Regions from separate parts of the Variovorax nivicola genome, predicted to be linked through region 1. Evidence: riboswitches for the same ligand, from Rfam matches in the RefSeq annotation. Region 1 holds a riboswitch; the other holds the start of a gene.
What was found. Region 1 has a riboswitch for S-adenosylhomocysteine ahead of ahcY (adenosylhomocysteinase). Riboswitches for the same ligand answer to the same signal wherever they lie in the genome.

Region 1 (15,995 bases):
GCGATGAAAACGGTGTGCGTCGCAAACGAGCTGGAGGTCGCGATCTTGCAGAAGAAGGTGGCCTGCGCGCCGGGTGAGTGAGGCAGCTGAAAGGGCCCCGAAAGCCATCGACTGCGGTTGAACCGCTCCTCCTGGTCGTACTTGCCGCCGAAGTCCGCACAGAGGTCCTGCTGCTCTCGCGACAGGACGCTCACGGAGAACCTGCCGCAGGCGTGGAGCAACGGATGCACGGACGCCGATTTGTTGACGCAGACCAGGAGTGACGGCGGATCGGCCGAGAGGGACACGACAGAGGTGGCAGCCATGCCCGCTCGCTTGCCATCGACTTCTGTGGCCACGATGCATACCGCACCGGCCATTCGCCGCATGGCAGTCTTGAATGCTTCGGTGTTGGTCATGCTCATCCTCGCTGATCGACGTTCGCAGATGCGGTCGCGGCGAACTGATTGACAGGGCGTGCCAAGTCGAGGTTTTCCCGCAGGGTCGATCCCTCGTACTCGGTTCGAAAGACCCCCATGTGCTGAAGAACCGGCACAACGTCGTAGACAAAGTCCTTCAAGCCGTTCGGCAACTCTGCCGGCTGAATGAGGAAACCATCGACGGCTCCGGCCTCGAACCACTGGGTCATGTCTCGGGCGATCTGCTCGGGCGTTCCAACCAAGGTGCGCTGGCCTCGGGCGCCCGCGAAGCGCTCGTAGAGTTGACGCACGGTCAGGTTCTCGCGCTGTGCCATCTTCATCACGCCTTCGAGCGTGCTCTTGCTGGTGTTGGTATCGCGCTCCAGAAGATCGAGGGGCAGCGGTTGGTCGATGTCGATACCTTTCAGGTCGACGCCCCCGATGGCGTTCGACAGTAGTTCAAGGCCAACCGACGGATGGATCAACGACTGCAGGTAGGCATGCTTCTCTTTGGCCTCGGCCTCCGTGCTACCGACAATCGGATTCAGGCCGGGCATGATCTTCAAGGACCGTTGTTCGCGTCCGTATCTGGCCATGCGGCCCTTGAGATCGTTGTAGAACTTCTTTGCCCCTTCCAGGTCGCCCTGGGCGGTGAACACGATGTCCGCGGTCTCCGCTGCCAGTTCCTTTCCCGGCTCTGACGAGCCCGCCTGCGCGATGACCGGATGGCCCTGAGGAGGGCGTGAAATGTTCAGCGGGCCTTTGACAGAGAAATTCTCACCCTTGTGGTTCAGCGTGTGCAGTTTGGCTGGATCGAAGTAGCGCTGCTGTTCCCGATCCCGCACGAAGGCGTCATCTTCCCAGCTGTCCCAAAGGCCGCGCACCACGGCGGCGAACTCCTTGGCACGCGCATACCGATCGCCATGTTCCAGGTGCTCATCGCGCCCGAAGTTCTTGCTCTCGTCCAGGTTCGAGGAGGTCACCACGTTCCAACCCGCGCGGCCCGCGCTGATGTGGTCGAGCGATGCGAATCGTCTGGCGATGTTGTACGGCTCGTTGTAGGTGGTGGTCGCCGTCGCTACCAGTCCGATCCGGCTTGTCACCGCAGCCAGCGCCGATAAGAGCGTGGTCGGCTCGAAGTAGGCCATGTACTGGGGCCAGCGACTGAGCGCCTCGAGATCGCCGCCGCGCACGGCGGCAGCGTCGGCCAGAAACATCAGATCGAACTTGCCCTGCTCTGCAAGCTGGGCGAGCTCGACGTAGTGCCGGAAGTTGGAGCCTGCATCCAGCTGGGAGTTCGGATGCAGCCATGAAGCGACGTGGTTGCCTGTCGGATGGAACAAACCGCCGAGCTTGAGTTTTTCAGCTTTGAAGTTGCGCATTGAGATCATTCCTTTACGCGCCCGGATTGCGGCGGACTCGATGTCCGTCTTGCAGGAGGGCAGGTGTGATCAGTATGCGGTTCCGTTTTTCAGCGACAAGCAGAGAAAACATGACGCACCGTGCCTGAATTGGCAACGCATATGGGGCGGCCCGTTCCCGGCGTCGGCCGCTGCAGACCGTTCGAGCAATGCGATCGTTGCGGTCGTCGCAGGTGTGCGACTTTTGCGAACGCGGTCGCCGAAAAATGCTAACCCGGGCGCCTTTGACAATCCCTAGGATCGTGAAATGAACCCACTCCAACAGGCCGGTGAGACGGCGCAGACGAGATCGTCGATGCGTGGCAATCCATCGCTGGCAAAGATCGCGGAAGCACCCAAGGCCGAGCTTCATGTCCATCTCGAAGGCACCATCGGCCCGGAGACCCTGCTGGCGCTGAGCACGCGAAACCAGGTGAAGGTCCCGTACACCACGGCAGAGGAGGTGCGCGCTGCCTACAAGTTCAGCGACCTTTCGGGATTCCTGAAGCTCTACTACTCTGCATTGAGCGTTCTGATCACCCAGCGGGACTTTTACGACATCACCTATGCGCAACTCGAGCGCTCGGCCGCGGACAGGGTGGTCTACGTGGAGTTCTACATGTCTCCACAGAGCCACCTCGAGCGCGGCATCGGGCTGGAAGTGGTGCTGGCCGGCGTCGAGGCGGCCATAAAAGCGGCGCGAGCTGACTTTGGCATCGAGGCAAAGCTCATCTTTGGCTTGCAGCGCCATCGCACCGAAGCGCAGGCCTTTGAAGCGTTGGAGGCGGCCCGCCCGTTCAGGGAGTCGTTTGTCGCGGTGGGTCTTGGCGGGGTGGAAAAGGGCAATCCGCCTTCAAAGTTCGAGCGGGCCTTCCGCCAGGCCAAGGACATGGGATGGCCGATCACCATCCACGCTGGCGAAGAAGGACCGCCCAGCTACATCTGGGAAGCTTTGGACATCTTGGGCGCGGACCGCATCGACCACGGCGTGACCGCGCAGGAGGATCCACGACTAATTGAGCGCCTGGCAACCGACCAGATTCCGATGACCGTGTGCCCGCTCTCCAATATCTGCCTGAACGTCTTCCCCTCCCTGGCGCAGCACAACCTGAAGGCCCTTCTCGATGCGGGTTGCAGGGTGAGCGTGAACACCGACGACCCGCCTTACTTCAACGGCTACATGAACGACAACCTCATGGGCGTGGCATCCGCGCTTCAGCTGTCGGATGGCGATGTCTATTCGTTGCTGCGAAATGGTTTTCAAGGCTCCTTTGCCTCAGCGGAACGCAAGGCGGAACTGATTGCCGGCCTCGACAAGTTCTGGTTGATCTAATTTCCTCAAAGGTGAAGCAAATGCTCAAAAACGCAGTCAGATGGATCGGCTTCTTGATGGGAGCCGTCGCGATTCTCTCGGCCACGCAGGCGGGGGCGCAGACACCAAAGAAGAAGGTGCGGATCGTGGTGGGGACGCAGGTTCTCAACATCTCGTATCCAACGCTGAACCTTCCTCTCGCGCTCGGCTATTGGAGCGACGAGGGCTACGACGTCGAGATCACGCCGCTGGCGCCGCCGGCACAGACCATCGCGCTGCTGATTGCAGGCCAGGCAGATTTCGCACAGATCAATGCGAGCATCGCTGTGCAGGCGCAGTCGCTCAACAGCCAACCGGTCAAGCTTGTCGTGAACAACGGTGTGATTGATTGGAGCATCGGCGTACTCCAGGACTCGCCCCTGCGTTCGATCACCGATTTCAAGGGCAAGACCATCGGGGTGTTCGGCCTGGGATCCGGCGGGGTCGCCATCTTGCGTGCCTATCTCAAGGAGAAGGGCATCGACCCGGACAAGGACGTCCAGTTCATCGCCACTGGAGCGGGCGCGCCAGCCATCGATGCGCTCAAAAGCGGGCGAGTGCAGGGCCTGATGTTCTGGGCTTCGGCCATGGCGGGCTTCGAGAATGCGGGCCTGAAGATGCGGTATCTGCGCGGCGAAGATTGGCGTACGTTGCCCGACTTCAGTATTGCGGCCATGTCGAAGACGATCGAATCGGACCCCAAGATGGTGGAGGCCATTGTGCGTGGCATGGCGAAGGCTTCGGAGTTTGCGTTCGCCAATCCCGACTGTGTCCGCCGAATCCAGTGGAAGACCTGGCCGAACACAAAGTCAACGGGGCAAGCCGACCCTTCCGTGCTGGCCCAGTGGGATACCAACCTGCTCAAGGCCCAACTCGATTCCTTTCGAGACGGGTACAAGGTCGGTGGCGGGAAGTACTGGGGCAACGTGGACACTGCCGCTGTGTCCCGGTTGGAGCAATACATGCTCAAGTCAGGCCAGATCAGCCGCGCGGTACCGGCAAGCGCACTGATGATTGCGGACGCCGATCTCTATCGGAGAGCCAATCAGTTCGACGCATCGGCGATCCGGCAGGCCGCCGAAAAGTGCGCGAACTGGTGAATGGGCCGAGTGACTTCACGAAGGGCGCTGTGCCGTGGATCCCTCAATTGGCGCCTGGATCCACGAGACCGCACTGATGAACAGCGACCTGGAGTCAGCCTTGTCGATCGCGGACCTCCGGCGCCTTGCCCGGCGCACGCTTCCCCGCATCCTGTTCGATTACCTCGAGGGCGGTGCGGAAGACGAGTGCGGGCTGGCCCGCAACACATCGGCCTTTGCGCAGCATGCGTTCTTGCCGCGCTACCTTCGGGACGTCGGCAGTGTCCAAAGCGGGGTCACGCTCCTTGGGCGCTCCTTCGACCAGCCCTTTGGAATCGCCCCGACGGGATTTGCTGGATTGCTGCGACCGGACGCCGATCTCATGCTGGTCCGCGCAGCCACGCGGCGGGGGATTCCATTCATCCTGTCCGGCGTCGGCAATTCCTCGCTCGAGGAAGTGCATCGCAACGGACCGGGGCACACGTGGTACCAGCTGTATCCGTCGAAGGACAAGGCCATTGCGTTGGATGTCATCGACCGTGCGGCAGGCTCGGGTATCGAGCACCTGGTGGTCACGGTCGATATTCCCGCGAGTTCGAAACGTGAACGCGACCTTCGCAATGGCTTCGGCTTGCCGTGGAAAGGCAATGCGCGCGCGACCATGGAGGCGCTGCTGCATCCCGGATGGCTGCTGCGCTTCTTGCGAAGCGGGGGACTGCCCTCGTTCGAGGGCTGGCGCCCCTATGCCGGGGCTCACGCCAGTGCCATGCAGATCGCGACGTTCCTGCGAACGCAGTCGCCGGCCCAGGTCACATGGAATGATCTCGAGGCATTCCGGCGGCGGTGGAAGGGCAAGCTCATCCTCAAAGGCGTCATGCACCCTGAAGATGCGCAAAAGGCCATCGCGCACGGCGTTGACGGAATCGTCATATCCAACCATGGAGGACGGCAACTCGATCGTGCTGGAAGTTCGCTGGCGGCATTGCGTGTCGTGCGCGAGGTTGTCGGGCGCACGTTTCCCTTGATGCTGGATGGCGGCGTACGCCGGGGTGCGGACATAGCGACTGCTCTGTGCCTCGGCGCGGATTTCGTCTTCGTGGGCAGGCCGACGCTCTACGGGACGGTCGCGGGTGCGCAGCAGGGAGCCATGAAGGCCATCGATATCCTGGCGGATGAACTCCTGCGCGTGCTCAAGCAGATCGGCGCCCGCGATGTGCGCGAACTCGACGCATCTTTCTTGATGTCGCCCTCCATGGAGGCGTTGGACGCGGCACGCTCATGAGCACAGGCGCGAAACCGCTCGAATCAGTCGAGCCGCAGGGCCGACGAAAAGCAGAGCTGCGTCCGGTCAGCAGCAATGCGCTCAAGTACTTTGTGGCTGTCGCCAAGTCGGGCTCGATACGCCGCGCCGCGGAGGAACTGCATGTGGCCGCCTCCGCAATTTCCCGGCTGATCCAATTGCTGGAGGAGGAACTGGATGCCCAATTGCTTGAGCGACACCGGGGACGCAAAGGCCTCAAGCTTACGGCCGAAGGGCAGGTGGTGCTGAACTATGCAAGGAGCATCGAAGCTGGCCTGGACGCCGTTCGTGACGATATCCAGTCACTCAAGACCATTCGGACCGGCAAGGTTCGATTCGGCATTTCCGAATCCTTCACGCGAGAGTTCGTCCCTCAGTTCCTGCATCGCTTCCACACCGCGTATCCGGGCATCATGTTCGAAGTCATCGTCGCGGGTGGCAGCAAGCTGACTGAGATGATTGCCAATCACGACATCGACGTGTCTCTGTCGTACATCACGCCGGATGCTTTCAATGTTTCGGTGGTCGAACAGGCAATGACAACACCTTGCCTGCTGGTTGCGCGCGGCCACCCGTTTGCGCAACGGGAATTCGTCGATATCTCGGAGTGCGCCGGCGAGGACATCGCATTGCCGGATGCATCCCTGACCATTCGAGAGAGCTACGTTCGAATGTTCGCAAAGGCCAGAATCCGACCGCGTGGACTGTTGGTCACCAATTCATTCGAGCTGATGCGCGCATCAGCGCGCGCGGGGTTGACGATTGCCGTCGTGGACAGGTACTTCGGCGATCACGAGGCCCCTGAGGGGATGACCTACGTGCCGCTGCGGGGGAAGGGGCTGGATCGCTGGCCGCTAAACGTCAGCATCCATGTCGATCGTGATCTGCCCGCGGCGGCAAGCATCTTCGTGGAGCACCTGCGCATGGCGGTGCGTTCCGTTGCCGCCGATCACTGACACGTTGCGAACCGTCGCAACTTCCAGCATTCCGATGCCGTCGACTTGCAACTCCGCAACGCCCGTTCTCGCAATTCTGCGGAGAGGTGACAACTCGTCGTTGATCGATGCTTTCCGTTCGCTGCGCCCTGACATCGATATCCGGGAATGGCCCAGACTTGGCAAGCTCGAAGAGATCGAAGCCGTGGCGTGCTGGTCGCCGCCTCCTGGCGTGTGCGCGTCCCTTCCGCGTCTGTCGCTCATCCAGTCGCTGGGCGCGGGCATCGACCATCTGCAGAGCGACCCCGAACTGCCTCGAGGCGTCACGGTCTGCCGCATCGTCGATGCTGGTGCGACCAACAGCATGGTTTCATACGTTTGCTGGGCAGTGGTCCATCGCCAACGCCGGATGGATGCGGTGTTGCAGGCGCGCGCGGATCGCCATTGGTTGAAATCCGGGGTCTACGCTGTGGACGGACATGCAGTCGGGATCGCCGGGATGGGACAGTTGGGAAGCGCATGCGCAATGGCATTGAACGCAATGGGATACAGCGTGCGTGGCTGGGGCGCCAGTGCGAAGAACGATGTGCCACGATGGATGGCTCATTTCCACGGATCGGCGCAACTGTGCGAATTTCTTGGTGCATGTGACACCCTGGTGTGTTTGCTGCCGCTGACGGAGCAAACGCGCGGCTTCCTCAGCGCCTCGTTGTTCGCAAAGCTGCCCAAGGGGGCTCACGTCGTCAATGTCGGACGCGGGGCGCACCTAGTGGACGCCGACCTTGTCGCCGCGCTGGAGTCCGGCCATATCGCAGGCGCCACGTTGGATGTTTTTTTGGAAGAACCGTTGCCGCGCGCGCATCCATTCTGGAACCACGAGCAGGTCCTGGTGACGCCTCATATGGCCACACGCGCAAGCGCCAGTGAGATAGCCCGGCAGACACTGCTCAATCTGGACAGTCTTCGCCGAGGTGAGGTGCCTGCCTTCGCCGTTGACCGCGACCGCGGGTATTAGCGAGCTGTCTACCGCGCATCAACAAGGCTGGGTTGATGCGCGGCGTGCGCACTAGTAGCGGTAGGCCTCGGGCTTGAATGGGCCGGTCTTGCTCACACCAATATAGGCGGCCTGCGCGTCGGAGAGCTCCGTCAACTGCGCACCGAGCTTTGCGAGATGCAGCTTCGCAACCTTCTCATCGAGGAGCTTGGACAGCACATACACCTTGCCCTTCTCATAGGCGTCCTGCTTGGTGAAAAGCTCGATCTGTCCCAGGGTCTGGTTCGCGAGGCTGGCGGACATGACGAAGCTGGGGTGGCCGGTCGCACAGCCCAGATTCACCAGGCGGCCCTTGGCAAGCAGGATGATCCGCTTTCCGTCGGGGAAGATCACATGATCCACCTGCGGCTTGATCTCGTCCCATTGGCAAGCCTCGAGCGACGCCACGTCGATCTCGTTGTCGAAGTGTCCGATGTTGCAGACGATCGCTTGGTCCTTCATGCGTTTCATGTGCTCGAAGGTGACGACGTCGCGGTTGCCGGTCGCGGTGACGAAGATGTCCGCCTGGCTTGCTGCCTCGTCCATGGTCACCACGCGATAGCCCTCCATGGCCGCTTGCAGCGCGTTGATAGGATCGATCTCCGTCACCCAGACCTGGGCGCTGAGGGCGCGCAGCGCCTGCGCGGAGCCCTTGCCGACGCCGCCAAAGCCGGCCACCACGGCGATCTTGCCCGCGATCATCACATCGGTCGCGCGCTTGATCGCGTCGACCAACGATTCCCGGCAGCCGTAGGTGTTGTCGAACTTGCTCTTGGTCACGGAGTCATTCACGGCAATGGCACGGATGACGAGTTCGCCCTTGGTGCTCATGTCATTGAGTCTGAAGACACCGGTGGTCGTTTCTTCCGTCACGCCGATGATGTGGCGCAGACGACGGCTGTACCAGGTCGGGTCCGCGGCCAGCCTCTTCTCGATGGCCGCGAAGAGGATGTGTTCTTCCGAACTTGCGGGCTTAGAGATCACGCTGCGATCCTTCTCGGCGCGGCTGCCAAGATGCATCAGCGTGGTGGCATCGCCACCGTCGTCGAGGATCAGGTTGGGACCTTCTTCAGGCTCGCCTCGAGGCCCTCTGAACTCGAAGATCCTGTGGGTGTAGTCCCAGTACTCCTCCATCGTTTCGCCCTTGAAGGCGAAGACAGGGGTTCCCTTCGAAGCCACGGCCGCCGCGGCGTGGTCCTGCGTCGAGAAGATGTTGCACGACGCCCAGCGCACGGTAGCGCCCAGCGCTTGCAGCGTCTCGATGAGAACGCCGGTCTGGATGGTCATGTGCAGGGACCCGGCGATGCGTGCGCCCTTCAGCGGCTGCTGCTCGAGGAACTCGCTTCTGATGGCCATTAGTCCCGGCATCTCCGTTTCCGCGATGCGCAGTTCCTTGTGACCCCAATCGGCCAACGCGATGTCCGCCACGACGTGATCGCCGGCTTGGCTCAATGTCAATCTTTCGCTCATCTCTTGCTCCTTGTGATGGGTTGTCGTCAGAGCGAGATGAACACCGAGGCTCACCGCACTCCGTCGGTGAGCGCAGTTAAGGATGCCGGTTCTTGGCAGTCTTCCGAGCCTGACAGATCGGAACTCGCGCAGTGGCGGGCGTGATCGTTGCAGCGCTCCTCGGTGAACAAAAATTCTAGTGTTCGACCGCTCTTGGTGTGTGTCAAAAATTAGTACGTGGATGCCGAAAATCTGTGATTGACCCGCACATGTGCGCTCCCTAGAGTCTCGGTTCTCGACATCGGTGCCGCATCTCACGCGGCGATCGATCGATGCCTCTCAAGCCCCGTAGGAGCCCCTCTTTGCATTACCTGTCCACGCTAATGAATCCCAAGTCCATCGCGGTGTTGGGAGCGTCGCCGCGACCTGAGGCGATGGGCAATACCGTGATCAAAAATCTCCTGCGCGTCGGGTATGCCGGGGCCATCTACCCCATTCATCCCAACGCCGAGTCAGTGCTGGGTTTGGCGTGCCATCGCGATCTGACCTTGTTGTCCGGATCGGTGGATTGCGTGGTGATTGCACTTGGCGCGGACAAGGCCCTTGATGCCCTCAAGAACGCGCATGCCGCCGGGGCGCGCAGTGCGGTGTTGTACGCCAGCGGGTTTGCCGAGACCGGAGAGCAGGGAGCCGCCCTGCAGGCGGAGATCAGCACGTTCTGCCGTGACAACGAAATCAATCTTTGCGGGCCCAACTGCCTGGGAATTTTCAGTGTCGAGAACGGGGTGGCGTTATACAGCGCTGCCGTGCCGGAGGGGCTGGAAGCCGGCGACATCGCGCTGATCTCCCATTCGGGTTCGGCATGCATCGCCCTGAGCAGCTTGAACCGCTTCAAGTTCAGCCATCTGGTTTCGTTGGGCAACGGGGCGGTGACCGATATTCCCGAGTACCTCGACTATGTGGCGCAAGACCCGCGCACCAAGGTCGCCGCGCTCTTCGTGGAGACGTTGCGCGATCCTTCGGCCTTCGCACGCGCCGCCGCACAAATGCGAAAGGCAGGCAAGCCGATCGTAGCGTTGAAGGTCGGCCGATCCGTGTCTGGTGCTGCCGCGAGCGCCGCGCACACCGGTGCGATCGCGAGCTCCGACACGGCGCTGCTGGCATTCTTCAGGCGCCACGGCGTCACGCTGGTCGAAGACTACGACGAGCTGGTCGAGACTGTCGCGCTGTTTTCCACGATCCGCTCGATGCCGAAGGGCGCGGGACTGGGTGTCCTCAACGTGAGCGGCGGCGAACTCTCGATGACTTGCGACATCGCCGAGCGCTGCGGGCTTGTTCTGCCGGCGTTGAGCGACTCGACCGTGGCGCACCTCAAGACCGTGCTCCCCGTGTTCGGCGCCCCGCGCAATCCGCTCGACGCAACGGGCGTCGGGGTGTTCGACACCAGGATGTACGGGGATTGCCTGGATGCGCTGTTGAACGATCCTTCTATCCATATCGTCGCCGTGTCGCAGGATTGCCCGGCGTCCATGGGAGAGGACCAGGCGGCGATCTACGAGAAGCTCGCGATCACCGTGGCTGAACGCAGCGCGCGGGCGCACAAGCCCGTCGTGTTCTTCAACAACCTGTCCGCCAGAATCCATCCTGCCGTGCTCGCTCCATTGAGCGAAGTGCCCACGCTGTGCGGAATGCGCAATGCGCTGCGTGCCATCAAGCATCTGGTGGACCATGCGGCGTTCATGGTCACCGAGGTCGTTCCCAAGACGCCGGGTGTCGACCGTCAACAGAAATGGGTCCGACGCTTCGAATCCGCGGAGCCGCTGACGGAACGGGAGAGCAAGTCGTTCCTGGAGGAGCACGGGATCCGTGTGACCGCTGAGCGCTTGGCATCGAGCGAGGAAGAGGCCGTTGCACACGCCGATGCCATCGGGTATCCCGTGGTGATGAAGATCGAATCCGCGGACCTGCCCCACAAGAGCGAGGTAGGTGGCGTCGTCGTCGATCTACCGGACGCAGCCGCCGTGAGAGCGGCCTATAGCCGGATTCTCGAGAGCGTCAGGCGCAAGGCGCCCGAGGCGCACGTCGCAGGGGTGCTGGTGCAGCAGATGGTTCGCGGTGGTATCGAAGCCATCCTGGGCGTCGTGACCCATCGGCCCTTTGCACCCGGTGTGGTGGTCGGTTCCGGCGGCGTACTCGTCGAGATTCTGCAGGACGCCACGTTCGAGCTCGCGCCGGTGGACTTGAAGACCGCTGCCGCGCTGATCGATCAGACGCGGCTGGGCAAGTTGTTGGGGGGCTATCGAGGCGGAGTCGCGGCGGATCGTGACGCCCTGGCGAAGACGCTTGAGCGGCTGTCCGACATCGCGGTGGTCTACGCGAATGAAATCGAAGCCATCGATCTGAATCCCGTTGCAGTCCTTGCCCAAGGCCAGGGTGCAGTGGTGCTGGACGCGTTGGTGATCCCGAAGGCTCGGTGATAGCCGCATCGAAGGTAGCTGCATTGAAAAACCAGGAGACAAGAAAAAATGAAATATGAGTGCATCGAACTAAGTATCGAGAACACGGTGGCGACGCTCGAGCTCGCAAGACCGGACAAGATGAACGCGCTGAACGATCAGATCCTGCTCGACATGCAGCACGCCCTGGACGTGCTCGAGAACGACACCGGCGTGCGCGTGTTGATCATCACGGGGCAGGGGCGGGCTTTCTGCGCGGGTTTCGATCTCGCGCCGCGCGCCAAGCCGTTCACGAGCGTGCAGGACTGGCGCGGCCACGTGAAGCTCGGGAACGACACCTGGTGGCGGATCTGGAAATCGCGCCTGCCGGTGATCGCAGCCGTGAATGGCTTTGCACTTGGCGGGGGATGCGATCTGTCCATGGTCTGCGACTACACGCTTGCGTCGGAGGGGGCGGTGTTCGGCGAGCCGGAGATCCAGTTCCAGTCCGCGCCGCCCTTCAACATCACGCCTTGGATCATGGGAATGAAAAGCGCCAAGGAGTTTCTGCTCTTCGGTGATCGGGTGTCGGCCGAGGGCGCCGTGCGTCTGGGGATTGCGAATCGCGTGGTTCCCGCCGATCAGCTTCGCTCCGAGGCAATGAACACCGCTCTGCGTCTCGCCAGGCTGCCTCCACCGGCGGTCGAGCTCAACAAGCTCGGACTCAATCGCTCCTATGAACTGCGCGGGTTCCAGCCAGCGATCGAATACGGAGCGGAGATCTTCACCCAGGTTCTCATGTCCGAGTCGGACGAAGCGAAGGAATTCTTCGAACGCATGGGCCGCGATGGCATGAAGGCTGCGTTCAAGTGGCGAGATGAGCGCTTCGCTTCACCTGGGCTCGTTTCCCAATCCGGCGACCACGGTCGCACCAACGCCGTTTGAGGAGACCCGATGATTCATGTTTCAGGCCTGAACAAGATGTATGCGACACGCGAGGGGAACCAGATCCACGCGCTGTCCGACGTCAATTTCTCGGTTGCCAACGGAGAGTTCATCACAGTGGTGGGCCCCAGCGGTTGCGGCAAATCGACGTTGCTGAAGATTCTCGCGGGCATCCTGCGCCGCACTTCCGGCTCGGTCGAGATCGACGGACGCCAGATCGAGGGGCCGAATCGCCAGATCGGCGTGGTGTTCCAGGCGCCGGTGCTCCTGCCGTGGCGCACCGTGTTCGAGAACATCCTGCTGCCGAGTCAGCTGCACGGCGCCATCACGGATGCGAACCGCGCGGATGCCAGGAAGTACCTCGCCATGGTCGGACTTGCCGGGTTCGAGGATAAGTACCCCAATGAACTGTCGGGCGGCATGCAGCAACGCGTGGGGATCGCCCGGGCACTGGCCCACGATCCAGCGCTTCTGCTCATGGACGAACCATTCGGTGCACTGGATGCCATGACGCGCGAAAACATGAACCTCGACCTGCTGCGTATTCGCGCCGCCAGCAAGAAGACCGTGTTGCTCGTGACGCACAGCATTCCCGAGGCGGTCTTCCTGGCGGACCGAGTCATCGTGATGTCACCGCGTCCGGGGCGGATCACCGAAATCCTCAACGTCAACCTGCCGGCAGAACGCAGGCTGGAGATGATCAACTCGGCGCCGTTCGGGGAGGTCGTCTCTCACATCCGCAAGTATTTCAGTTCACAAGGAGCGCTCGACGCATGACCGATACCACCACTCCCAAACAGGACGGTCCGGGGCTTCTTGGCAGCAAGCCCGAACGTCCGCTCTCTATCCTGCTTTTCATCGTCATCATCGGAGGGTGGGAGCTTGCAGTCAGGCTTCTTGAAGTCTCTTCGCTCGTGGTTCCCACGCCGACCGCAACGGTGATTTCCTTGTGGAACGGCCTTGCCGACAACACGTTCGTATGGCACACCGGCGTGACTTTGTACGAGACGTTGGTAGGTTTTTTTGCCGGCGCATTGTTCGGACTGGTTCTGGGAGCCTTGATCGGACAGTTCACTCTGGTGGAGCGAACGCTCTATCCGTACGTCGTGGCCTTCCAGACGATTCCCAAGGTGGCCATCGCCCCCTTGTTCGTGATCTGGTTCGGCTTCGGCGTCACGTCCAAGATCGTCATCACGGCAACGATCGTGTTCTTCCCGGTGCTGGCAAACACGATCGTCGGTCTGCGCTCCTCACCTCGGGAGCAGATCGATCTGATCACGGCCTTCACCGGTTCGCGTTGGCAGACGTTCAAGTACGTGAAGGTACCTAACGCCCTTCCGTACATCTTCGTTGGTCTCGACGTTGGCATCGTGCTGGCCGTGATCGGCGCCATTGTGGGCGAATTCGTGGGCTCGCAAGCCGGACTTGGCTATCTGATCCTGCAGCGCAACTTCTCGATGGACACCGCCGGGGTGTTCGCCATTCTCATCATCCTTTCGGTGATGGGAATCTTGCTCCACGGCGCCGTCGATCTCATCAAGCGCAAAGTGGTTTTCTGGGTCAACCATGAGGCCGAAAAAATCGTCGCTGCCTGAAGCCGGCGCGCGCTGACCCCCCGACGGGCTGCATCCCCTCTCTACACACAGGACCTCAATCAATGGAACAACTTCAAGAAAATGCTCACGCGTCGGTCGATGTCACCGTCACCGACGCTCATCTGGCGGCCGCTCTGTCTTCCGAGCCTGGCGAGTCCTTTCCGGAGGTCTTCTCGACGCCGTGGCTGCTCGCGCAACTCGAGCGCGCCGCGGCAAAGGTACTCCGGCCAATTCTTACGGAAGGGCAACTCTCTGTCGGCGCGAAGGTGGAGTTGGAGCATCTCGCGCCCACGCCAGTTGGTCAGAAGATCACCGCGCACGCGCGCTTCCTGGAGAAGAAGGGTCCTCTGTTTCTCTTCGAGGTGTGGGCCGAGGATGGTGCGGGAATCATCGGCAAGGGAACGCATGCGCGGGCCATCGCGCCGAAGATCGCCGTCGAAAAGCGGGCCTCGGGCCGCTTCGCGCAGGCCTGAGGGGGTGATTGATGAACACCGAGGACGCAGTCATGAGCACAAGGCAGCGCGATGCCGTTCCAAACGAACAGAGCGAACGAAGCGAACAGGAGGTGCGAGAAGACCTGGCTGCCGCCTACCGTCTCTTCGCGTTGTTTGGAATGGACGATGCCATCTACACGCATCTCTCGGTGCGTGTGCCTGGCCGGCATGATCATTTTTTGATCAATCCCTTCGGCCTGCTGTTCAGCGAGGTGACGGCGTCTGCGCTGGTCAAGATCGATCTGGATGGAAACAAGGTCGACGCCAGCGACAGCGAGGTCAATGCCGCAGGCTTCACGATCCACAGCGCGGTTCACGCGGCGCGGCACGATGCCGCTTGCGTGATGCACACCCACACGGTGGGCGGGATGGCAGTGGCGTCGCTGCGTGATGGACTTCAGACGACGAATCAGTGGGCCCTACAGTTCTATAACCGGGTGGCCTATCACGAGTTCGAAGGGCTGGCGCTTGATCTGGATGAGCGAGCGAGGTTGGTGGCAAGTCTCGGAGACAAGGCCAAGGCGCTGATCCTGCGCAATCACGGACTGTTGACGGTTGGGCGGTCCGTCGCGGAAGCATTCATCCTCATGTTCAATCTGGAACGCGCATGCCGGGTGCAACTCGCCATCCAATCTGCTGGTCAGGCAGTTCGGCCACTGTCGCCCGAAGTGTCCGAGAAGACCGCACTGCAGTTCGAGAAGGGCGGCGCGAACGCCTCCCAGGCTGATCCACACGCCCGGGAATGGAACGCTTTCAAGCGGCGACTGGAAGCTGCCGACGGTCTCGGCTATCAGGCCTGAGCGCTTCTGTGGACGTTGCCTCCGGACGCGTACCGGGGTGACGGTGGATCGGCGGCTCGCGCAGCGTTGCGATCTTCGGCAGACGGCACAAGGTTTGCTTGTGTCCTGTATAAGATTCGCAGGCTGCGGAAGACCGCGGCCATCGCCGGAGGTCTTTCCTTGATCAACAGCATTGGATTGCGGTATTTCGCAGGCGTCGCGCGGGTCGGGTCCATCCGGCGCGCGGCGGAGGAGCTGCACGTTGCAGCGTCTGCCATATCGCGCCAGATCCATCTGCTGGAAGAAGACTTGGGCAGCCTGCTCTTCGAGCGGCACCGTGGACAGAAGGTGATGAAACTCACCTCGGCAGGCGAGGTCGTGCTCGCCTACGCACGCAACGTGGAGAACGGGCTCGACCAAGTCAGAACGGACATCCGATCCATTCAGACGATGCAGCGCGGGACGGTGCGGCTGGGCATATCGGAGTCCTTCACGAGAGAATTCCTTCCGCAGTTTCTGCGGACGTTCCACACGCAGTACCCGGGCATCAATTTCGAGGTCGAGGTGGCCGGAGGCGCCAGGCTGATGGAGCAGTTGTCGAAGGACGAGCTCGACATCTCGCTGTCGTACATCAGCCCCGACACGTTCGACGTCACGGTCGTCGAGCAACGGTTCATCAAGCCATGCCTTCTGGTGTCCGGAAGCCATCCTTTTGCCAAGCGAGCCTTCGTGGACATCAGCGAGTGCGGCGATGAAGAGATGGCATTGCCGGATGAAACGCTGACCATCCGCGGCAGCTATG
Region 2 (15,995 bases), on a different contig from region 1:
AGACCGTGCGCCACCGGCCGCTCGAGTTCGACGAGACCGGCTACACCCTGCAAGTCAACAACCCCTCGCTGCTGGCTGAGCTGACCGGCATCGACGTGGTTGGCGATTTCCGCAGCCGCGACCTTGCGGCCGGCGGCCAGGGTGCGCCGCTGGTGCCGGCCTTTCATCGCGCGCTGTTCGCTCGGGCCGGCGAGACGGTCGCGGTGCTGAACATTGGCGGCATTTCCAACCTGAGCCTACTGCCGGCCACGAATACGACTGGCGGCGCCACCGTGCTCGGCTTCGACTGCGGCCCTGGCAATGCGCTGATGGATCACTGGTGCCAGACCTACCAGGGCCAACCCTTCGACCGTGGCGGCCAATGGGCGGCCAGCGGGCAGGTGCTGCCCGGCCTGCTCGCGCAACTGCTGGCGGACCCGTACTTCGCCAAGACGCCGCCGAAGAGCACCGGGCGCGACCTGTTCAACGCGACCTGGCTCGCAGCGCAGCTCGGCACCACGGCGATGGCACCTGCCGATGTGCAAGCGACACTGGCCGAATTGACCGCGCAGGTCTGTGCGACGGACGTGAAGAGCTATGGAAAAGATAGCAAACTGCTGATCGTCTGCGGTGGCGGCGCCCTGAACGACCACCTGCTCGACCGCCTGCGCGCCCTGCTGCCCGGCATAACCGTGGCGGCTTCGACCGATCACGGCCTGCCGCCCCAGCAAGTCGAGGCGGCGGCGTTTGCATGGCTTGCCCGCGCCACCGTCCGACGCGAGGCCGGCAATCTGGCCAGCGTGACTGGCGCGCGCGGGGCACGGGTGCTCGGCGCGATCTATCCCGCCTGATTGGCCCCATCAGCCCTGGCCGGAAACCTCCGGCTGCGCGGGGTGCGGCGCCCGCACTTCTGAAGGCAGATGCCAGAAGATCATCGCTGAAGCCACTGTGATCAGCCCCATACTCGCAAAAGTGGCCTGAAAGGCATCCAGCGTGTGCGCAGGCGTCTCGGTGCCGAAGATGCCGTTGTAGCCCGCCAGCACGGCACCCGCAGCGGCCACGCCCAGGCTCATTGCCAGCATCTGCACCATCGACAACAGGCTGTTGCCGCTGCTGGCCATGCTGCCGTCCAGGTCCTTCAGCGTGATCGTGTTCATTGCGGTGAACTGCAGCGAATTGACCGCGCCGAAAGCCAGCAGCTGCAGCACATGCAGCGCCATCGGCTGGCCCGGCGCCGTCAGCCCGAAGCTGGCCATGGTGCAGCCCACGAGCATGGTGTTGACCACCAGCACCCTGCGGTAGCCGTGGCGCGTGATCAGCGGCGTGGCGAAGCGCTTCATGGCCATACCGGCCAGCGCGATCGGCAGCATCATCAGCCCGGCACGCACCGGCGTATAGCCCATGGACACCTGCAGCAGCAGCGGCACCAGGAAAGGCATGCAACTACTGCCCAACCGCGAGAACAGATTGCCGATCAGGCCAATGCTGAGCGTCGGCACATGAAACAGCGACGGCGCGAACAGAGGCTCGGGCGTGCGCGAAGCGCGCAGCCAATAGGCGACGATGCTCGCGAAGCCGAAGATCAGCACGACCATCACGCCGCCCTGGCGCAGGCCCACGCCGTCGAGCGAGAGCGAAATCGCCACCATGCCGAAGGCCAGCATCGCGTAGCCCACGCTGTCGAAGCGTTTCTGCACCACGCCGCGCAGGTCGGGCATGTACTTGAGCGTGGCGATGCAGCCCAGCAGCCCCACGGGCACGTTGATCAGGAAGATCCAGTGCCACGAGGCGTACTGCACCAGCCAGCCGCCCAGCGTGGGGCCCAGCAAGGGCCCTATGAGGCCCGGAATGGCGACAAAGCTCATCGCCTGCAGGAACTCCCCACGCGGCACCGTGCGCAGCAGCGCAAGGCGCCCCACGGGCAGCAGCAGCGCACCGCCCAGGCCCTGCACCACCCGCGCAGCCACCAGCTGGCCCAGCCCGTGCGAGAGCGCGCACAGCACCGATCCGGCGGCAAACAGCACGATGGCCGAGAAGAAGATGCGCCGCGTGCCGAAGCGGTCGGCAATCCAGCCCGAGGCGGGAATCAGCATCGCCATGGTGAGCGCGTAAGCCACCACCACCGACTGCATGCGCAGCGGGCTCTCGCCGAGGCTCGCGGCCATCGCCGGCAACGCGGTGTTGATGATGGTGGCATCGAGCGTCTGCATGAAGAAGCCGACGGCGACGAGCCACAGCAGGCTCTTGCGGACGGGATTGACGGCGACGGCTTCAGCCTCGGAGTTCATAGGCAGCGAAAGAGAAACAGGAACGAAAAAGCCGCCCGGAGGCGGCTTATTGGGGAAGCTGGGTCAGCAGCATCCGGGCATCAGGCCGAGAAGCTCGATCCGCAGCCGCAGGTACTGGTGGCGTTCGGGTTCTTGATCACGAACTGGGCGCCTTGCAGGTCTTCCTTGTAGTCGATCTCGGCGCCGACCAGGTACTGGTAGCTCATGGCGTCGATCAGCAGCGACACACCGTTCTTGGTCATGGTGGTGTCGTCTTCGTTGGTGATTTCATCGAAGGTGAAACCGTACTGGAAGCCGGAGCAGCCGCCACCCTGCACGAACACGCGCAGCTTCAGGTCGGGATTGCCTTCCTCGGCGATCAGGTCGGCCACCTTGGCGGCCGCGCTGTCGGTGAAGACGATCGGCTCGGGCATCTGGGTCTGGATGTTTTCGGCAACGGCGCTCATGGGGGGATAACTCCTTGGGGGCCGGACATGCGGCCAATGGAACGAATGCTACTGCAATGCCGCATTCTCGGCAGGCTGGGTGTGGCGTGCACCCCAATGCAAGTGGGGTTGGAGGCCCTTCCACCAAGAGGGCTTCCAATGAAAAAGCCGCCCGAAGGCGGCTTCTCTTGTTCGCAGCGAACAGTGGATCAGCGCTTGCTGAACTGCTTGCGACGACGGGCGGAGTGCAGACCGACCTTCTTACGTTCGACTTCACGTGCATCGCGCGTCACGAAGCCGGCTTGGCTCAGGACGGGCTTGAGCGACGCGTCGTAGTCGATCAGCGCACGGGTGATGCCGTGGCGCGTGGCGCCGGCTTGACCCGATTCGCCGCCACCGTTCACGTTCACCATCACGTCGAAAGCTTCGAGGTTGTTGGTCAGCGCGAGGGGCTGCTTGGCAATCATGATCGAGGTTTCGCGGCCGAAGAACTCTTGGATGTCCTTGCCGTTGACCGTGATCTTGCCGGTGCCTTTTTTCAGAAACACGCGGGCGACGCTCGATTTGCGACGGCCGGTGCCATTGTTCCATTCACCAATCATTCTCAAGGCTCCTTACAGTTCCAGCACTTTGGGCTGTTGGGCGGTATGCGGGTGCTCAGCGCCACCGTACACCTTGAGTTTCTTGATCATCGCGTAACCGAGCGGGCCCTTGGGCAGCATGCCCTTGACAGCCTTTTCCAGGGCGCGGCCCGGGTGCTTGGATTGCATGTCGCGGAAGTTCGTCGCCGTGATACCGCCCGGGTAGCCCGAGTGACGGTAGTACACCTTGTCGATCGACTTGGCGCCGGTGACGCGCAGTTGCGCGGCGTTGATGATGACGATGAAGTCACCGGTATCGACGTGAGGCGTGTAAATGGCCTTGTGTTTGCCGCGCAAACGGAGAGCAACTTCGCTGGCTACTCGTCCGAGGACCTTGTCGGTCGCGTCAATCACAAACCACTCGTGCGTCACGTCAGCGGGCTTGGCGCTGAACGTTTTGGTCATGAGTTTTCTCTTGAAAAGAGGGTTTGGCGGGCCCTTTTCCACGGTCGGCGTTCCTCTGACGGGAATCTCTTAGGTGGGAAGGTAGTCTTCGCCGCGGGGCCACAAAAACGCTGCGAAGCCCGCGATTATATAAAGAATGGCCCTGTGCTGGCAAATTCGCATATGTGCGGCCCAACACCGTTACCATCCTCCCCCTATGTTCAGTTACCGCCACGCCTTCCATGCCGGCAACCACGCCGACGTGCTCAAGCACACGGTGCTGATTGCCACGCTCGACCATCTGCTTGAAAAAGAGGCAGCCCTCACGGTCGTCGACACCCATGCCGGCGCCGGCCTGTATCGGCTCGACGGCGACTATGCCGGCACCAGCGGCGAAGCGGCCGACGGCATCCTGCGCCTTCTTTCAGACAAGAAAGAGCCCACAACACCCGCCCCCATAGCGAAGTCTGCTAGCAAAAAGGTAGCGCCCGAAGCCGAAGCCCCACTGGCCGACGCTATCGTCCGCTACCTGAGCGTGATCCACGACTTCAACCCCAAGGGCGGCGCCCGCGTCTACCCCGGTTCGCCGTTCATCGTGCAGCACCTGCTGCGCGACCACGACAAGCTCAAGCTGTTCGAACTGCACCCAACCGACGCCCGCACGCTGGACGCCAACATTGCCCAGCTCGAAGCCGGCCGCCAGATCGCGGTGCTGCGCGAAGACGGCTTCGGCAGCGCCACCAAGTTCCTGCCGCCGCCGTCGCGCCGCGCGCTGGTGCTGATGGACCCCAGCTACGAGATGAAGACCGACTACGGCCGCGTGCTCGATTTCGCGGCCGAGGCGCTCAAGCGCTTTGCCACCGGCACCTACGCGATCTGGTATCCGATCATTCCGCGCCCCGAGGCGCACGACCTGCCGCGCCGACTCAAGACGATGGCGACCAAGGCCGGCAAGTCGTGGCTGCACGCCACGCTGACGGTCAAGTCCAGCAAGATCACGACAGACGCATCGGGCGAAACGCACCGGCCGGGGCTGCCGGCCAGCGGCATGTTCCTGATCAATCCGCCGTACACGCTGAAGCCGCTGCTGGCGGAAGCGCTGCCGCAGTTGGTGGAGCGCCTGGCGCAAGACCGGCACGCCGCTTTCTCGCTCGATTCGGGCGGCTGAGCCCCGCCTTTTCGTTTCTTATTTACGGCGACGGGGCGGCACGACCACCTTGCGCCGCGCGAGCACCGGCGACTTGGCTCGCTGCTGCACGGCCGCAGCCGCCACTGGCGCCGACGCATCGCCAGCCTCCACCGGCAAACCGCCGCAACGCATCCCTTCACGGTCGACGATCGACAGCGCCACCTGCTTGATGCCCAGGCCCGTCAGGCCGATGCGGTCGGCCGCCGCACGGCTCAGGTCGATCACACGGCCCGCCGCATAAGGTCCGCGATCGTTGATGCGCACCAACACCTCGCTGCCGTTGACGAGGCTGCGCACGCACACGCGCGTGTTGAAAGGCAGGGTCTTGTGGGCCGCCGTCAGGGCGGTCATGTCGAAACGCTCGCCGCTGGCGGTCTTGCGCTGATGAAACTGGATGCCGTACCAGGAGGCGCCGCCGCGCTCGAAGATTTCGCGCGGCCCGTCGTCGCCGGGCACGCCGTCGTCCGGCGTCTGTTCGCCCGCGCCGGACACCGCGAGGTCATAGCGCACCGACGGCACGCTCGAACGCGGCGCCGCGCCCGGCGGCACCGCAATGGCGCGGGGCAAGGGCAGCAGCTTCGCCGCCCCGCCTTCGGCGTCCGTGGCCGGCGGCATGGCGCAACCGACGAGCACGCAGGTCGCGGCGACCAGGACTGCACGAAGCCCTGCGCGCCCTCTCAATCGAGGCGCTCCAGTACAGCCAGCGTGGCCGCCGACTGGTTCATCGTGTAGAAGTGCAGCGCCGGGGCGCCACCGTCGCGCAGGCGCGCGCACAGGTCGGTCACCACGTCGAGGCCGAAGGCCTTGATCGACGCCGTGTCGTCGCCGAAGCTTTGCAGACGCAGGCGGATCCAGCGCGGAATCTCGGCGCCGCAGGCGTCAGAGAAGCGCATGAGCTGCGTCGAGCTCGTGATCGGCATGATGCCCGGCACGACCGGCGTGTCGAGCCCCAGCCTGCGCACGTCGTCGACGAAGCGAAAATAGGCCTCGGGGCTGAAGAAGTACTGCGTGATCGCCGAGTCGGCACCCGCCTTCACCTTCGCGGCAAAGGCCTGCAGATCAGCTTCGGGCGAACGGGCCTGCGGATGGATCTCGGGGTAGCAGGCCACCTCGATGTGAAAGTCGCGGCCGGTCTCTTCGCGGATGAAGGCGACGAGGTCGCTTGCATACAGAAACTCGCCACCGATGCCGTAGCCGCTCGGCAGGTCGCCGCGCAGGGCCACCAGGCGCTTGACGCCCATGGCCTTCAGCTCGGCGAGCTGCTCGCGCACCGTGGCGCGCGTGGCGCCGATGCACGAGAAGTGACTCGCGGCGTCCACGCCTTCGGACAGGATCTCCTGCACCGCACCGAAGGTGCCCTGGTGCGTGGAGCCGCCCGCGCCATACGTGACCGAGCAGAACTGCGGCTTGCGCACATACAGCTGCTGGCGCACAGCGCGCAGCTTGACCGCGCCTTCAGGCGTCTTGGTCGGAAAGAATTCGAAACTCAGCGGAAGGCGCACCTGCGTCTCCTTAGGAACCGTCGTTCGCGTCCTGGACGGCACGAACGGCATGAATGAAAAACTCGCGGTTGCCGTCGCCTCCGGCGATCGGGCTGTCGAACCACTGCAGCACCCGAAGGCCGAGCGCCTCGCAGGCGTCGTGCAGGCGCTTCTCGACCACCGCATACATCGACTCGTCGCGCACGATGCCGCCCTTGCCGACCTGGCCCGGCTGCAGTTCGAACTGCGGCTTGACCAGCATCAGCAGGCGCCCGTCGTCGGCCAGGAATTCGACCACCGCCGGCAGCACCAGCGTGAGCGAAATGAACGACAGGTCGCCAACGATCAGGTCGAAGCGCGACTCGCCTTCTTCTTCCAGATCATCGGGCGACAGCGCACGCGCATTGACGCCCTCGATGGCGACCACGCGTTCGTCCTCGCGCAGCCGCGCATGCAACTGCCCGTGGCCGACATCGACGCCAACCACCTTCGCAGCACCGCGCTGCAGCAGGCAATCGGTAAACCCGCCGGTCGACTGGCCCACGTCGAGGCACAGCTTGCCGGAGGGATCGATGCCGCTCTCGGCCAGCGCGCCTTCGAGCTTCAGTCCGCCGCGCGACACGTAGCGCGCCTCGGCCGCATCGACCAGATCGAGCTCGGCCGATTCGGGCACGTCGTCTTTGTTCTTGACGACTGAGCGCCACGCGTCGCTCGTGCCCGCGTCGCGCCAGCGCAAGCCGCCGGCAATGAGCCGCACGGCCTGCGAACGCGACGCGGCCAGGCCGCGCTCCACCAACAGTTGATCAGCGCGCATCCGTTGTCGATCAGTAGCGGTACGTGTCCGGCTTGTACGGACCGTTCTTGCTCACGCCGATGTAGGCGGCCTGCGCGTCGGTCAGCTCGGTGAGCATGGCGCCGACCTTCTTCAGGTGCAGGCGCGCGACCTTCTCGTCGAGGTGCTTGGGCAGCACGTAGACCTTGCCGGCTTGGTAGGCGTCGGGCTTGGTGAACAGCTCGATCTGGGCGATGGTCTGGTTCGCGAACGAAGACGACATCACGAAGCTCGGGTGGCCCGTGCCGCAGCCCAGGTTCACGAGGCGGCCCTTGGCCAGCAGGATGATCTTCTTGCCGTCCGGGAAGGTGATGTGGTCGACCTGCGGCTTGATCTCTTCCCATTCGTACTTCTCGATCGAAGCAACGTCGATCTCGTTGTCGAAGTGGCCGATGTTGCAGACGATGGCCTGGTCCTTCATCTTGGCCATCGTGTCGTGCGTGATGACGTCCTTGTTGCCGGTGGTCGTCACGAAGATGTCGGCCTTGTCGGCGGCATATTCCATCGTCACGACCTTGTAGCCTTCCATCGCGGCCTGCAGGGCGTTGATCGGGTCGATCTCGGTCACCCACACTTGCGCCGACAGTGCGCGCAGTGCCTGTGCCGAGCCCTTGCCCACGTCGCCGTAGCCGGCCACGCAGGCCACCTTGCCGGCGATCATCACGTCGGTGGCGCGCTTGATGCCGTCTACCAGCGATTCGCGGCAGCCGTACAGGTTGTCGAACTTGCTCTTGGTGACCGAGTCGTTCACGTTGATGGCGCGGAACAGCAGCGTGCCCTTGGCGCTCATCTCGTTCAGGCGATGCACGCCGGTGGTCGTTTCTTCCGTCACGCCGATGATCTCGGCCGACTTGCGGGTGTACCAGGTCGAATCGACGGCCAGCTTGGCCTTGATGGCGGCGAAGAGAATGCGCTCTTCCTCGCTGCCCGGATTGGCGAGCACGCCCAGGTCCTTTTCGGCGCGCTGGCCCAGGTGCATCAGCAGCGTGGCGTCGCCGCCATCGTCCAGGATCATGTTCGGGCCTTCGCCCTTCGAGTCCTTGGGGCCGAAGTCGAAAATGGCGTGGGTGTAGTCCCAGTAGTCCTTCAGCGACTCGCCCTTGATGGCAAACACCGGCGTGCCGGCGGCGGCGATGGCGGCTGCGGCGTGGTCCTGCGTCGAGAAGATGTTGCACGAGGCCCAGCGCACGGTCGCGCCCAGGGCTTGCAGCGTCTCGATCAGCACGGCCGTTTGAATGGTCATGTGCAGCGAGCCGGTGATGCGCGCGCCTTTTAGCGCCTGGCCCTTCGAGAACTCTTCGCGGATGGCCATCAGGCCGGGCATCTCGGTTTCCGCGATCTTGATTTCCTTGCGGCCCCAGGCGGCGAGGGACAAGTCGGCGATCGCCTGGTCGGCGGTCGAAACGGGGGTGGGCTTGAGAACAGCGCTCATGGGAACTCCAACAAAACTGGTTTGAAAGATGCCGCTGCGTACGGGGAACGGACTCACCGCAAGAACAGCGGGTGAGCGTGGTTGCGATGTGTGGTCCGAGCCTCACGCCTGACGGCGCTGCAACGCTCCTCGGAACGGCGGATTGTAGACGGGGCGACAGCCTGCGCCAATGCTCGGGGCTTGGCTGACATTTGTCACCCTCAACGTGACATTGACCTCTGGTTACGATTTCTGCGGGTTTGGTTCAGCAGCCAACCGGCCTGTTGTCGAGCCTATCTGAAAACAAAAGGGCACAAAAATGAGGATAACGAGGAATCTCGCGAGTTGGTGCATGGTCGCCTTGCTGGCGGCTTGCGGGGGAGGAGGCGGCGGCTCCGGCGGCCTTTCGCTGTCGTCGGGCGGCAGCAGCAAGCCGGAGGTCGCGGCCGGCAAGACACTGGGCGTGGACGCGCGCAACGGCAGCTATCGCGTCTACGCGGCCAATGGCACGCAACAGCAGCTGGCGGTCGATTTCGACGCCGGCAGCTACACGATGACGGACAACCTTGGCCTGGCCGAGTCCGGCACTTTCAGCGAAGACTTCACCGAACCCGGCACCTACGTCTTTGCCAGCAGCCGCATCACGACCGCGGCCAATACGTCGCGCTTCCGGGTGACGACGGACGCCATCGTCGGTGCCTTCCCGTTCCAGACCGCGTACTCGAGCCCCGCCACGTATGCCGCGCAGCCCTTCGTGGCCGCGCGCGACTTCGTGGCCACCGCGGCGCTGCTGGACGGCACCTACAACCGCTTCAGCGTCACGCGCAGCCCCGGCAGCGTGCAGGACTCGACGATCCTGTCGATGCGCCTGTCGGGCAGCGGCACCGTGCTGGAGATCTGCAACGACGCGATCGTCTACAAGATCGACCTCTGTCCCGCTTCGTCGAAGCGCACGTACGCGGTCGCGGCCGGCACCGACGACATCTGGGTCGGCACAAACGTGGCCAACTCCGCTGACGTCGCCAACTTCCGCGTTGCGCGCATCGGCGGCCAGAACGTCTACCTTGCCGGAGGCGTCAGCACCACGCCGGCGGTGCAGTTCCTGCGCATCGGCCTGCCCGAGTCGTCGAGCTGGCCCGCCACCCGCGGCGTCGGCGCATCGACCACGGGCAGCTGGGGCAGCAACCTGATCGACACCACGAACTCGGTACGCACGGCCACCAGCACGGACGGCACCTACGGCAGCCTGACGATGCCGGTGGACAGCACCGCCTACACGAACCAGCCCCAGGGCATCCGTGGCGTCAACCCGAGCGGCGCGAGCAAGTACTTCGCGATGCAGGGCGGCGCGCTTTCGGTGCTGGTCGGCTCGCGCAACCCGAGCACGCAGGGCTACATCCAGATCAACCTGATCGACACCGGCACCGCGCCCGATGCGCGCAACGGCCGCTACAAGGTCTACGCCACCAATGGCACGCGGCAGACGCTGGCGCTGAACCTGGACAGCAAGCGCTACGAGATGACCGACGAGACCGGCACCGTCGCCTCGGGCAGCTTCGCCGAAGACACGGCGGAGGCCGGCAGCTTCGTCTTCGACAGCAGCCGCATCACGAGCCCGGTGAACACGGCGCGCTTCCGCCTCGCGACGGACACGGTGGTCGGATCGTTCCCGTTCGCGGTCGCGCAGGTCACGCCGGTGAGCTATGGCGTGCGGCCTTTCGTGGCATCGCGTGCGCTGGTGAAGACGCAGGCTGCGCTGGACGGCACCTACAACCGGCTGGGCGTCAACCTGACGGCCACCACCGGCGATTCGTCGATCACGCAGATCCAGATCGCCAACGGCGGCGCCACGCTCTACCTGTGCAACGACAACACGATCTACCGCATCGACAACTGCCCGGCGGCCTCCCTGCGGACCTACACCGTGTCGGCCGGCCCGACCGTCGACACCTGGCACATCGTGAGCGTGACCAATCCGTCGGACAACGGCAACTTCGGGATCGCGCGCATCGGCGGCGAGAACGTCTACCTCGGGGCTGGCGTCAATTCCTCGACGCCCACGATCTCGCAGTTCCGCATCGGCCTGCCGGAGCGCGCGACCTGGCCCACCATCGCCGCGCGCGGCGGCGCCGCCAACGGCAGCTGGGGAAGCACGGCCATCGACGCTTCCAGCTATGCACGTATGCAGGCGCTCCCCGATGGCACAACGGCCACGCTCAATGCAACGCTGGGCTCCATGGGCACGATCGGTCCGCTCAACATGCGCGCCGCAACGTTCGGCGGCACCGCGTTCCACTTCGCGAGCCAGAGCAGCAAGCTCTTCGCGATGGTCGGCTCGCGCAACCCGGCCACGGCCGGCGCGCTTGAAATCGACCTGATCGACTGACGCTCCAGGCTCTTCGTAAAAAGGCCGCACACCGCATCGCGCGGTGTGCGGCCTTTTTTCTTGCTCATTCAGGCCTAAGTCGGCGGCCTGCACGATTTGCCGCCGCGACGTACATTGGCCGGCCCTCCATCAGCCACCACATCCCATGCCAATTTTTCCATCCAGAGCCCTGCTCGCCGCCACCGCCCTTTGCCTGACCGCCGCCGTGCTGCCAACCGCCGCATCGGCGCAAAGCTCCGACACCGTACGCATCCGCGGCACCATCGTGCGCGTCGATGCCAACACCCTCGTCGTGCAGGACCGCGGCGGCGAAGTCGTCTCGCTCGCGCGCCCGGCCGACCTGGCCGTGTCCGAGGTCTACCGCATCAAGCTGTCCGACATCAAGCGCGGCAGCTTCATCGGTACCGCCGCCATGCCGCAGGCCGACGGCACGCAGAAGGCGCTCGAAGTGGTGGTGTTCCCCGAAGCCGCGCGCGGCACCGGCGAAGGCCATCGCCCATGGGACCTGCTGCCCCAGAGCACCATGACCAACGCCACGGTCGCCGACCTGGCCGCGGCGCCGAAGTCGGTGCGCGGCGGCCAGCAGCTGCGGCTGACCTACAAGGGCGGTGAGAAAACCGTCATCGTGCCGCCCGACGTGCCCGTGGTCACCTTCCGTCCCGGCACCGACGCGCTGCTGGTGCCCGGCGCCCACGTGCTGGTCAACGCGCAGGAAAAGAACGGCACGCCCACGGCGCTGCGCGTCACGGCCGGCCGCAACGGCTTCGCGCCGCCGATGTAAGAAGAAGCCCGGCACCCAAGGGAAATCCCGCAGGCATTTTTGTCGCTGCGGCGACCTCCGGTGCATCTGTGCGGCGTATCGTGGCGAGGGACTTTTGCCGCCAGGCTGGTCCCTGCCATCCAACCGTTCACCGTCACAGGAGATTCCGCACCATGGCCACTGCCAAGAAAGCCGCCGCCAAGAAGACCACTGCCAGCAGCAGCACCGCCAGCGCGAAGAAGGCGATGCCGACCGCCGCGGACATGCTCAATCCGCTGAAGGGCATGGCCGACAAGCTGCAGAACCTCAACCTGACCGGCGGCGCCGGCAAGCTGCTGGAGAGCGGCCGCAAGGACCTGGCGGCGCTGATGCAGGCCAACGAGAAGTCCTACCAGGGCCTGCAGACCGTCGTGCAGCGGCAGACCGAGATGATCAAGAGCGCGATTGCCGAATGGCAGACCGCCGCCAAAGAGATGCCGGGCAAGGACCCGAAGGAAAACCTGGCCAAGCTCGACGAACTCGGCCGCCAGTCTTTCCAGCGCGCCATCGACGACATCAAGGAGCTGGCCAACCTCGCCGCCAAGTCGCAGGCCGACGCCTTCGACGTGGTGCGCCAGCGCATCCAGGCCAACGTGGACGAAGTAACGAAGCTGCTGCAGCGCAAGTAACAAGCCGGGCGCCGCAGCCATGACCGCAGTCCCGCCCCGCGTCGAGCGGCGCAGCAGCGCCAATGGCATCGAGCTCGCCTGGGACAGCTTCGGCGACGCCAATGCGCCGCCGCTGCTGCTGGTCATGGGCCTCGGCGCGCAGATGGTCGCGTGGGACGACGCGTTCTGCGCCCGGCTCGCCGAAGCCGGCGGGCACCGCGTGATCCGCTTCGACAACCGCGACATCGGCCATTCGACGCACCTCTCGCACCTCGGCGTGCCCGACATCCAGGCGCTGATGGCGCAGGCGATGGCGGGCCGGCCGCTGCGAACGCCCTACAACCTGCGCGACATGGCGGCCGACTGCGTCGGGCTGCTCGACGCGCTCGGCATCGCGCGTGCCCACATCGTGGGCGCCTCGATGGGCGGCGCCATCGGGCAGGAGCTGTGCGTTCACCATCCGCATCGCATGCTGTCGTTCACCAGCATCATGTCGACCACCGGCGCTCCGGGCCTGCCGCCACCCACGCCCGAGGCAATGGCCGTGCTGTTCACGCCTTCGCCGACCACCTTCGAGGCCTACCTGCCGCACTACGCCAAGGTGTGGCGCGTGCTGCGCGGCCCGTCCGACTTTCCGCTCGACGAGGCGCGCGACGCCGAAAAGGCCCAGCTCGTGTTCCTGCGCGGACTCAACCCGGCCGGCGTGGCGCGGCAGCTCGCGGCCATCCTGGCCTCGGGCAATCGCAAACCCGCGCTGCGCGACGTGCGCGTGCCCACGCTGGTGATCCACGGCGACGCCGATCCGCTGGTGCCGGTGGCCTGCGGCGTGGACGTGGCCGATGCCATTCCGGGCGCGCAGCTGCTGCGCATTCCGCGCATGGGCCACGCACTGCCCATTCCGATGTGGCCGCAGATCGTCGATGCCATTGCCGCGCACACGGCGCACACGGCGCACACGACGCGACACTCGAACACCTGAGACGACAACGACAAACAAGGGAGCACCAGCCATGAACAAGTTCTCCCCGCTCGACCCGATGGCGATGTGGCGCGAGCTCACTGCCCAGTGGGAAAAGAGCACCAACGAATTCGCCAACGAAGCCATGTCCTCGGACCCGTTCCGCCAGGGCATGCACGGCGGCATGAACGCCTCGCTCACCGCGCAGAAAGCGCTGGGCGACGTGATGGCGCGCTACCTGACGCTGCTGAACCTGCCCACGCGCGCCGACCTCCAGGTGCTGGGCGAGCAACTGCAACGCATCGACGACCATCTCGCGCGCATCGCCCGCGCGGTGGAAGGCGGTGCCGGCCCCGCGCCGACCGCGCAAGCCGCTGCGCCGAAGCCGCGACGCACGCGCCAGCCGCCGAGCCCGCCGCCGGCCGCAACGGCGAAGCCGGCCCGCACGCGCAAGCCAGCAGCAGGAAAGCGCCCCACATGACCACCGCCCTCGATGCCTTCGCCCTGCCCGACATCGGCGCAGAGATCGAGCGCGCGATCCAGCGAAACATCAAGGGCCTGGACTTCCTCACCTCGGCCACGCCCACCGTCGGCCAGACGCCGAAGGACGAGATCCATCGGCACGGCACGCTGAGCCTGTACCACTACCGCCCGATGGTCGACGAGATCTACCGCGTGCCGGTGCTGATCGTCATGGCAACCACCAACCGCGGCTACATCCTCGACCTTGCGCCGGGCCAGAGCATGGTCGAGCACCTGCTGCTGCAGGGCTACGACGTCTACATGATGGACTGGAACGCGCCGCGCCCCGACGAGAAGCGCCTGCGCATCGAGGACTACGTGCTCGACTTCATCCCCGACTCGCTGCGGCGCGTGCAGGAGCGCTCGGGCGAGGAAGACGTCACGCTCATCGGGTACTGCATGGGCGGTGTGCTCTCCACGCTCTATGCGGCGCTGCACCCCGGCGGGCCCATGAAGAACCTCGCGCTCTTCACCACGCCGATCGACTTCAGCCACATGAAGATGTTCCACGCCTGGTCGGACAAGCGCTACTTCGACGTCGACCGGCTGGTCGACACCGTGGGCAACGTGCCACCCGAGATGCTGTTCGCCTCCTTCGACATGCTGCGCCCGGCAGGCCGCAGCGCGGGCGTAGTGCAGCTGTGGGACAACATGGACAACGACGAGTTCGTCAAGTCGTACCGCATGTTCGACCGCTGGGGCACCGACATGCTGCCGCTGGCCGGCGAGTATTTCCGCCAGACCGTGAAGGAGCTCATGTGGGGCAACAAGCTGCACAAGGGCGAATTGACGCTCGGCGGGCGCAAGGTGCTGCTGAAGAACATCAAGGTGCCGGTGCTGCACGCTCTCGCGCAGCACGACCACATCGTCCCCTACGAAGCGGGGCAGCCGCTGATCGCCGGCATCGGCTCGGCCGACAAGGAAGAAGTGGTGCTCAAGGGCGGCCACGTCAGCCTTGCCGCCGGCCCCAACGCAGTGCGCAGGCTGTGGCCCAAACTCGACGAATGGCTTGGAGTGCGATCGACATGACCATCACCGCCGTTTCCGATTCTTTTTCGCGGACCTATCCGCGCACCGTGACGAGCAGCGAAGGCAACATCGTCCTGCGCCTGATGACCGCGGACGACGCGCCCGCCGTGCTGGCCTTTGCACAGGCACTGCCCGCGCACGACCTGCTCTTCTTGCCGCGCGACATCACCCAGCCCAAGGTGATGAACGCCTGGGTCCGTGCCATCGAGCGCGGCGACATCGACAGCGTGCTTGCGGTGCGCGACGCCGCGGTGCTCGGCTGCGCGGCGGTGATCCGCGATCCGCACTCGTGGTCCAGCCACGTGGCCGAGCTGCGCGTGCTGGCCGCGCCCGAGCAGCGCGGCAGCGGCCTGGGCCAGCGGCTTGCACGGGAGGCCTGCGCGCTGGCCATCGAACGCGGAGCGGAAAAGCTCGTCGCCCGTATGACCGTCGACCAACGCAGCGCCATCGCCGTCTTCCAGGCCCTGGGCTTCCGCCCCGAGGCGCTGCTGAGCAAGCACGTGAAAGACTGGCAAGGCGTGACGCACGACCTCGTGGTGCTGAGCCACGACGTGGCGCGGTTCGAGGCGCAGATGCGGGCGTATGGGATGACGGAGGCGTTCTAGGGGATTTCTGCGTCTTCCAGTCTTGCCCCGGCCAGATCCTTGGGCGAGAGTTGCGGGCTGACGCCGGTATCCGGCCACGCGATCGCCAGCCCGGGGTCGTTCCATGCGATGCAGCGCTCGTGTGCCGGCGCGTAGTAGTCGGTGGTCTTGTAGAGAAACTCCGCCGTATCGCTCAGCACTAGGAAACCATGCGCAAACCCTGCGGGCACCCACAGTTGCTTGTGATTGTCCTCCGTCAGTTCGACGCCTACCCATTGGCCGAACGTCGACGACGACTTGCGAATGTCGACCGCCACATCAAACACCGCACCCCTCACCACGCGCACCAACTTGCCTTGCGGCTGTTGAACTTGGTAGTGCAGGCCTCTCAGCACGCCCTTGACCGAGCGCGAATGATTGTCCTGCACGAAATCGACATGCTTGCCCACGGCCTCGTCGAACGCCTTCTGGTTGAAGCT

Region 2: another riboswitch for S-adenosylhomocysteine. It lies ahead of ahcY (adenosylhomocysteinase); the one in region 1 lies ahead of ahcY (adenosylhomocysteinase).

The regions. Positions count from the first base shown of each region.
Region 1 covers NZ_JBPJZK010000001.1:1,756,814-1,772,808, reverse strand. Annotated here, with positions in the region: gene ACSFBF_RS08440 (flavin reductase family protein) at 1-398, opposite strand, end outside; gene ACSFBF_RS08435 (LLM class flavin-dependent oxidoreductase) at 401-1,780, opposite strand; gene ACSFBF_RS08430 (adenosine deaminase) at 2,067-3,131, shown strand; gene ACSFBF_RS08425 (ABC transporter substrate-binding protein) at 3,152-4,249, shown strand; gene ACSFBF_RS08420 (alpha-hydroxy acid oxidase) at 4,326-5,510, shown strand; gene ACSFBF_RS08415 (LysR family transcriptional regulator) at 5,507-6,484, shown strand; gene ACSFBF_RS08410 (2-hydroxyacid dehydrogenase) at 6,585-7,478, shown strand; gene ahcY (adenosylhomocysteinase) at 7,530-8,966, opposite strand; S-adenosyl-L-homocysteine riboswitch at 9,028-9,133, opposite strand; gene ACSFBF_RS08400 (acetate--CoA ligase family protein) at 9,308-11,422, shown strand; gene ACSFBF_RS08395 (enoyl-CoA hydratase/isomerase family protein) at 11,510-12,325, shown strand; gene ACSFBF_RS08390 (ABC transporter ATP-binding protein) at 12,335-13,102, shown strand; gene ACSFBF_RS08385 (ABC transporter permease) at 13,099-13,920, shown strand; gene ACSFBF_RS08380 (thioesterase family protein) at 13,983-14,393, shown strand; gene ACSFBF_RS08375 (class II aldolase/adducin family protein) at 14,426-15,214, shown strand; gene ACSFBF_RS08370 (LysR family transcriptional regulator) at 15,374-15,995, shown strand, end outside.
Region 2 covers NZ_JBPJZK010000002.1:328-16,322, reverse strand. Annotated here, with positions in the region: gene ACSFBF_RS08615 (anhydro-N-acetylmuramic acid kinase) at 1-830, shown strand, start outside; gene mdtD (multidrug transporter subunit MdtD) at 840-2,267, opposite strand; gene erpA (iron-sulfur cluster insertion protein ErpA) at 2,348-2,713, opposite strand; gene rpsI (30S ribosomal protein S9) at 2,902-3,294, opposite strand; gene rplM (50S ribosomal protein L13) at 3,307-3,738, opposite strand; gene ACSFBF_RS08590 (23S rRNA (adenine(2030)-N(6))-methyltransferase RlmJ) at 3,935-4,885, shown strand; gene ACSFBF_RS08585 (septal ring lytic transglycosylase RlpA family protein) at 4,904-5,521, opposite strand; gene metF (methylenetetrahydrofolate reductase [NAD(P)H]) at 5,584-6,408, opposite strand; gene ACSFBF_RS08575 (TlyA family RNA methyltransferase) at 6,419-7,201, opposite strand; gene ahcY (adenosylhomocysteinase) at 7,212-8,651, opposite strand; S-adenosyl-L-homocysteine riboswitch at 8,718-8,788, opposite strand; gene ACSFBF_RS08565 (hypothetical protein) at 8,983-11,016, shown strand; gene ACSFBF_RS08560 (single stranded DNA-binding domain-containing protein) at 11,162-11,797, shown strand; gene phaP (TIGR01841 family phasin) at 11,950-12,444, shown strand; gene ACSFBF_RS08550 (alpha/beta fold hydrolase) at 12,464-13,402, shown strand; gene ACSFBF_RS08545 (hypothetical protein) at 13,434-13,862, shown strand; gene ACSFBF_RS08540 (alpha/beta fold hydrolase) at 13,859-14,932, shown strand; gene ACSFBF_RS08535 (GNAT family N-acetyltransferase) at 14,929-15,537, shown strand; gene rfbC (dTDP-4-dehydrorhamnose 3,5-epimerase) at 15,534-15,995, opposite strand, start outside.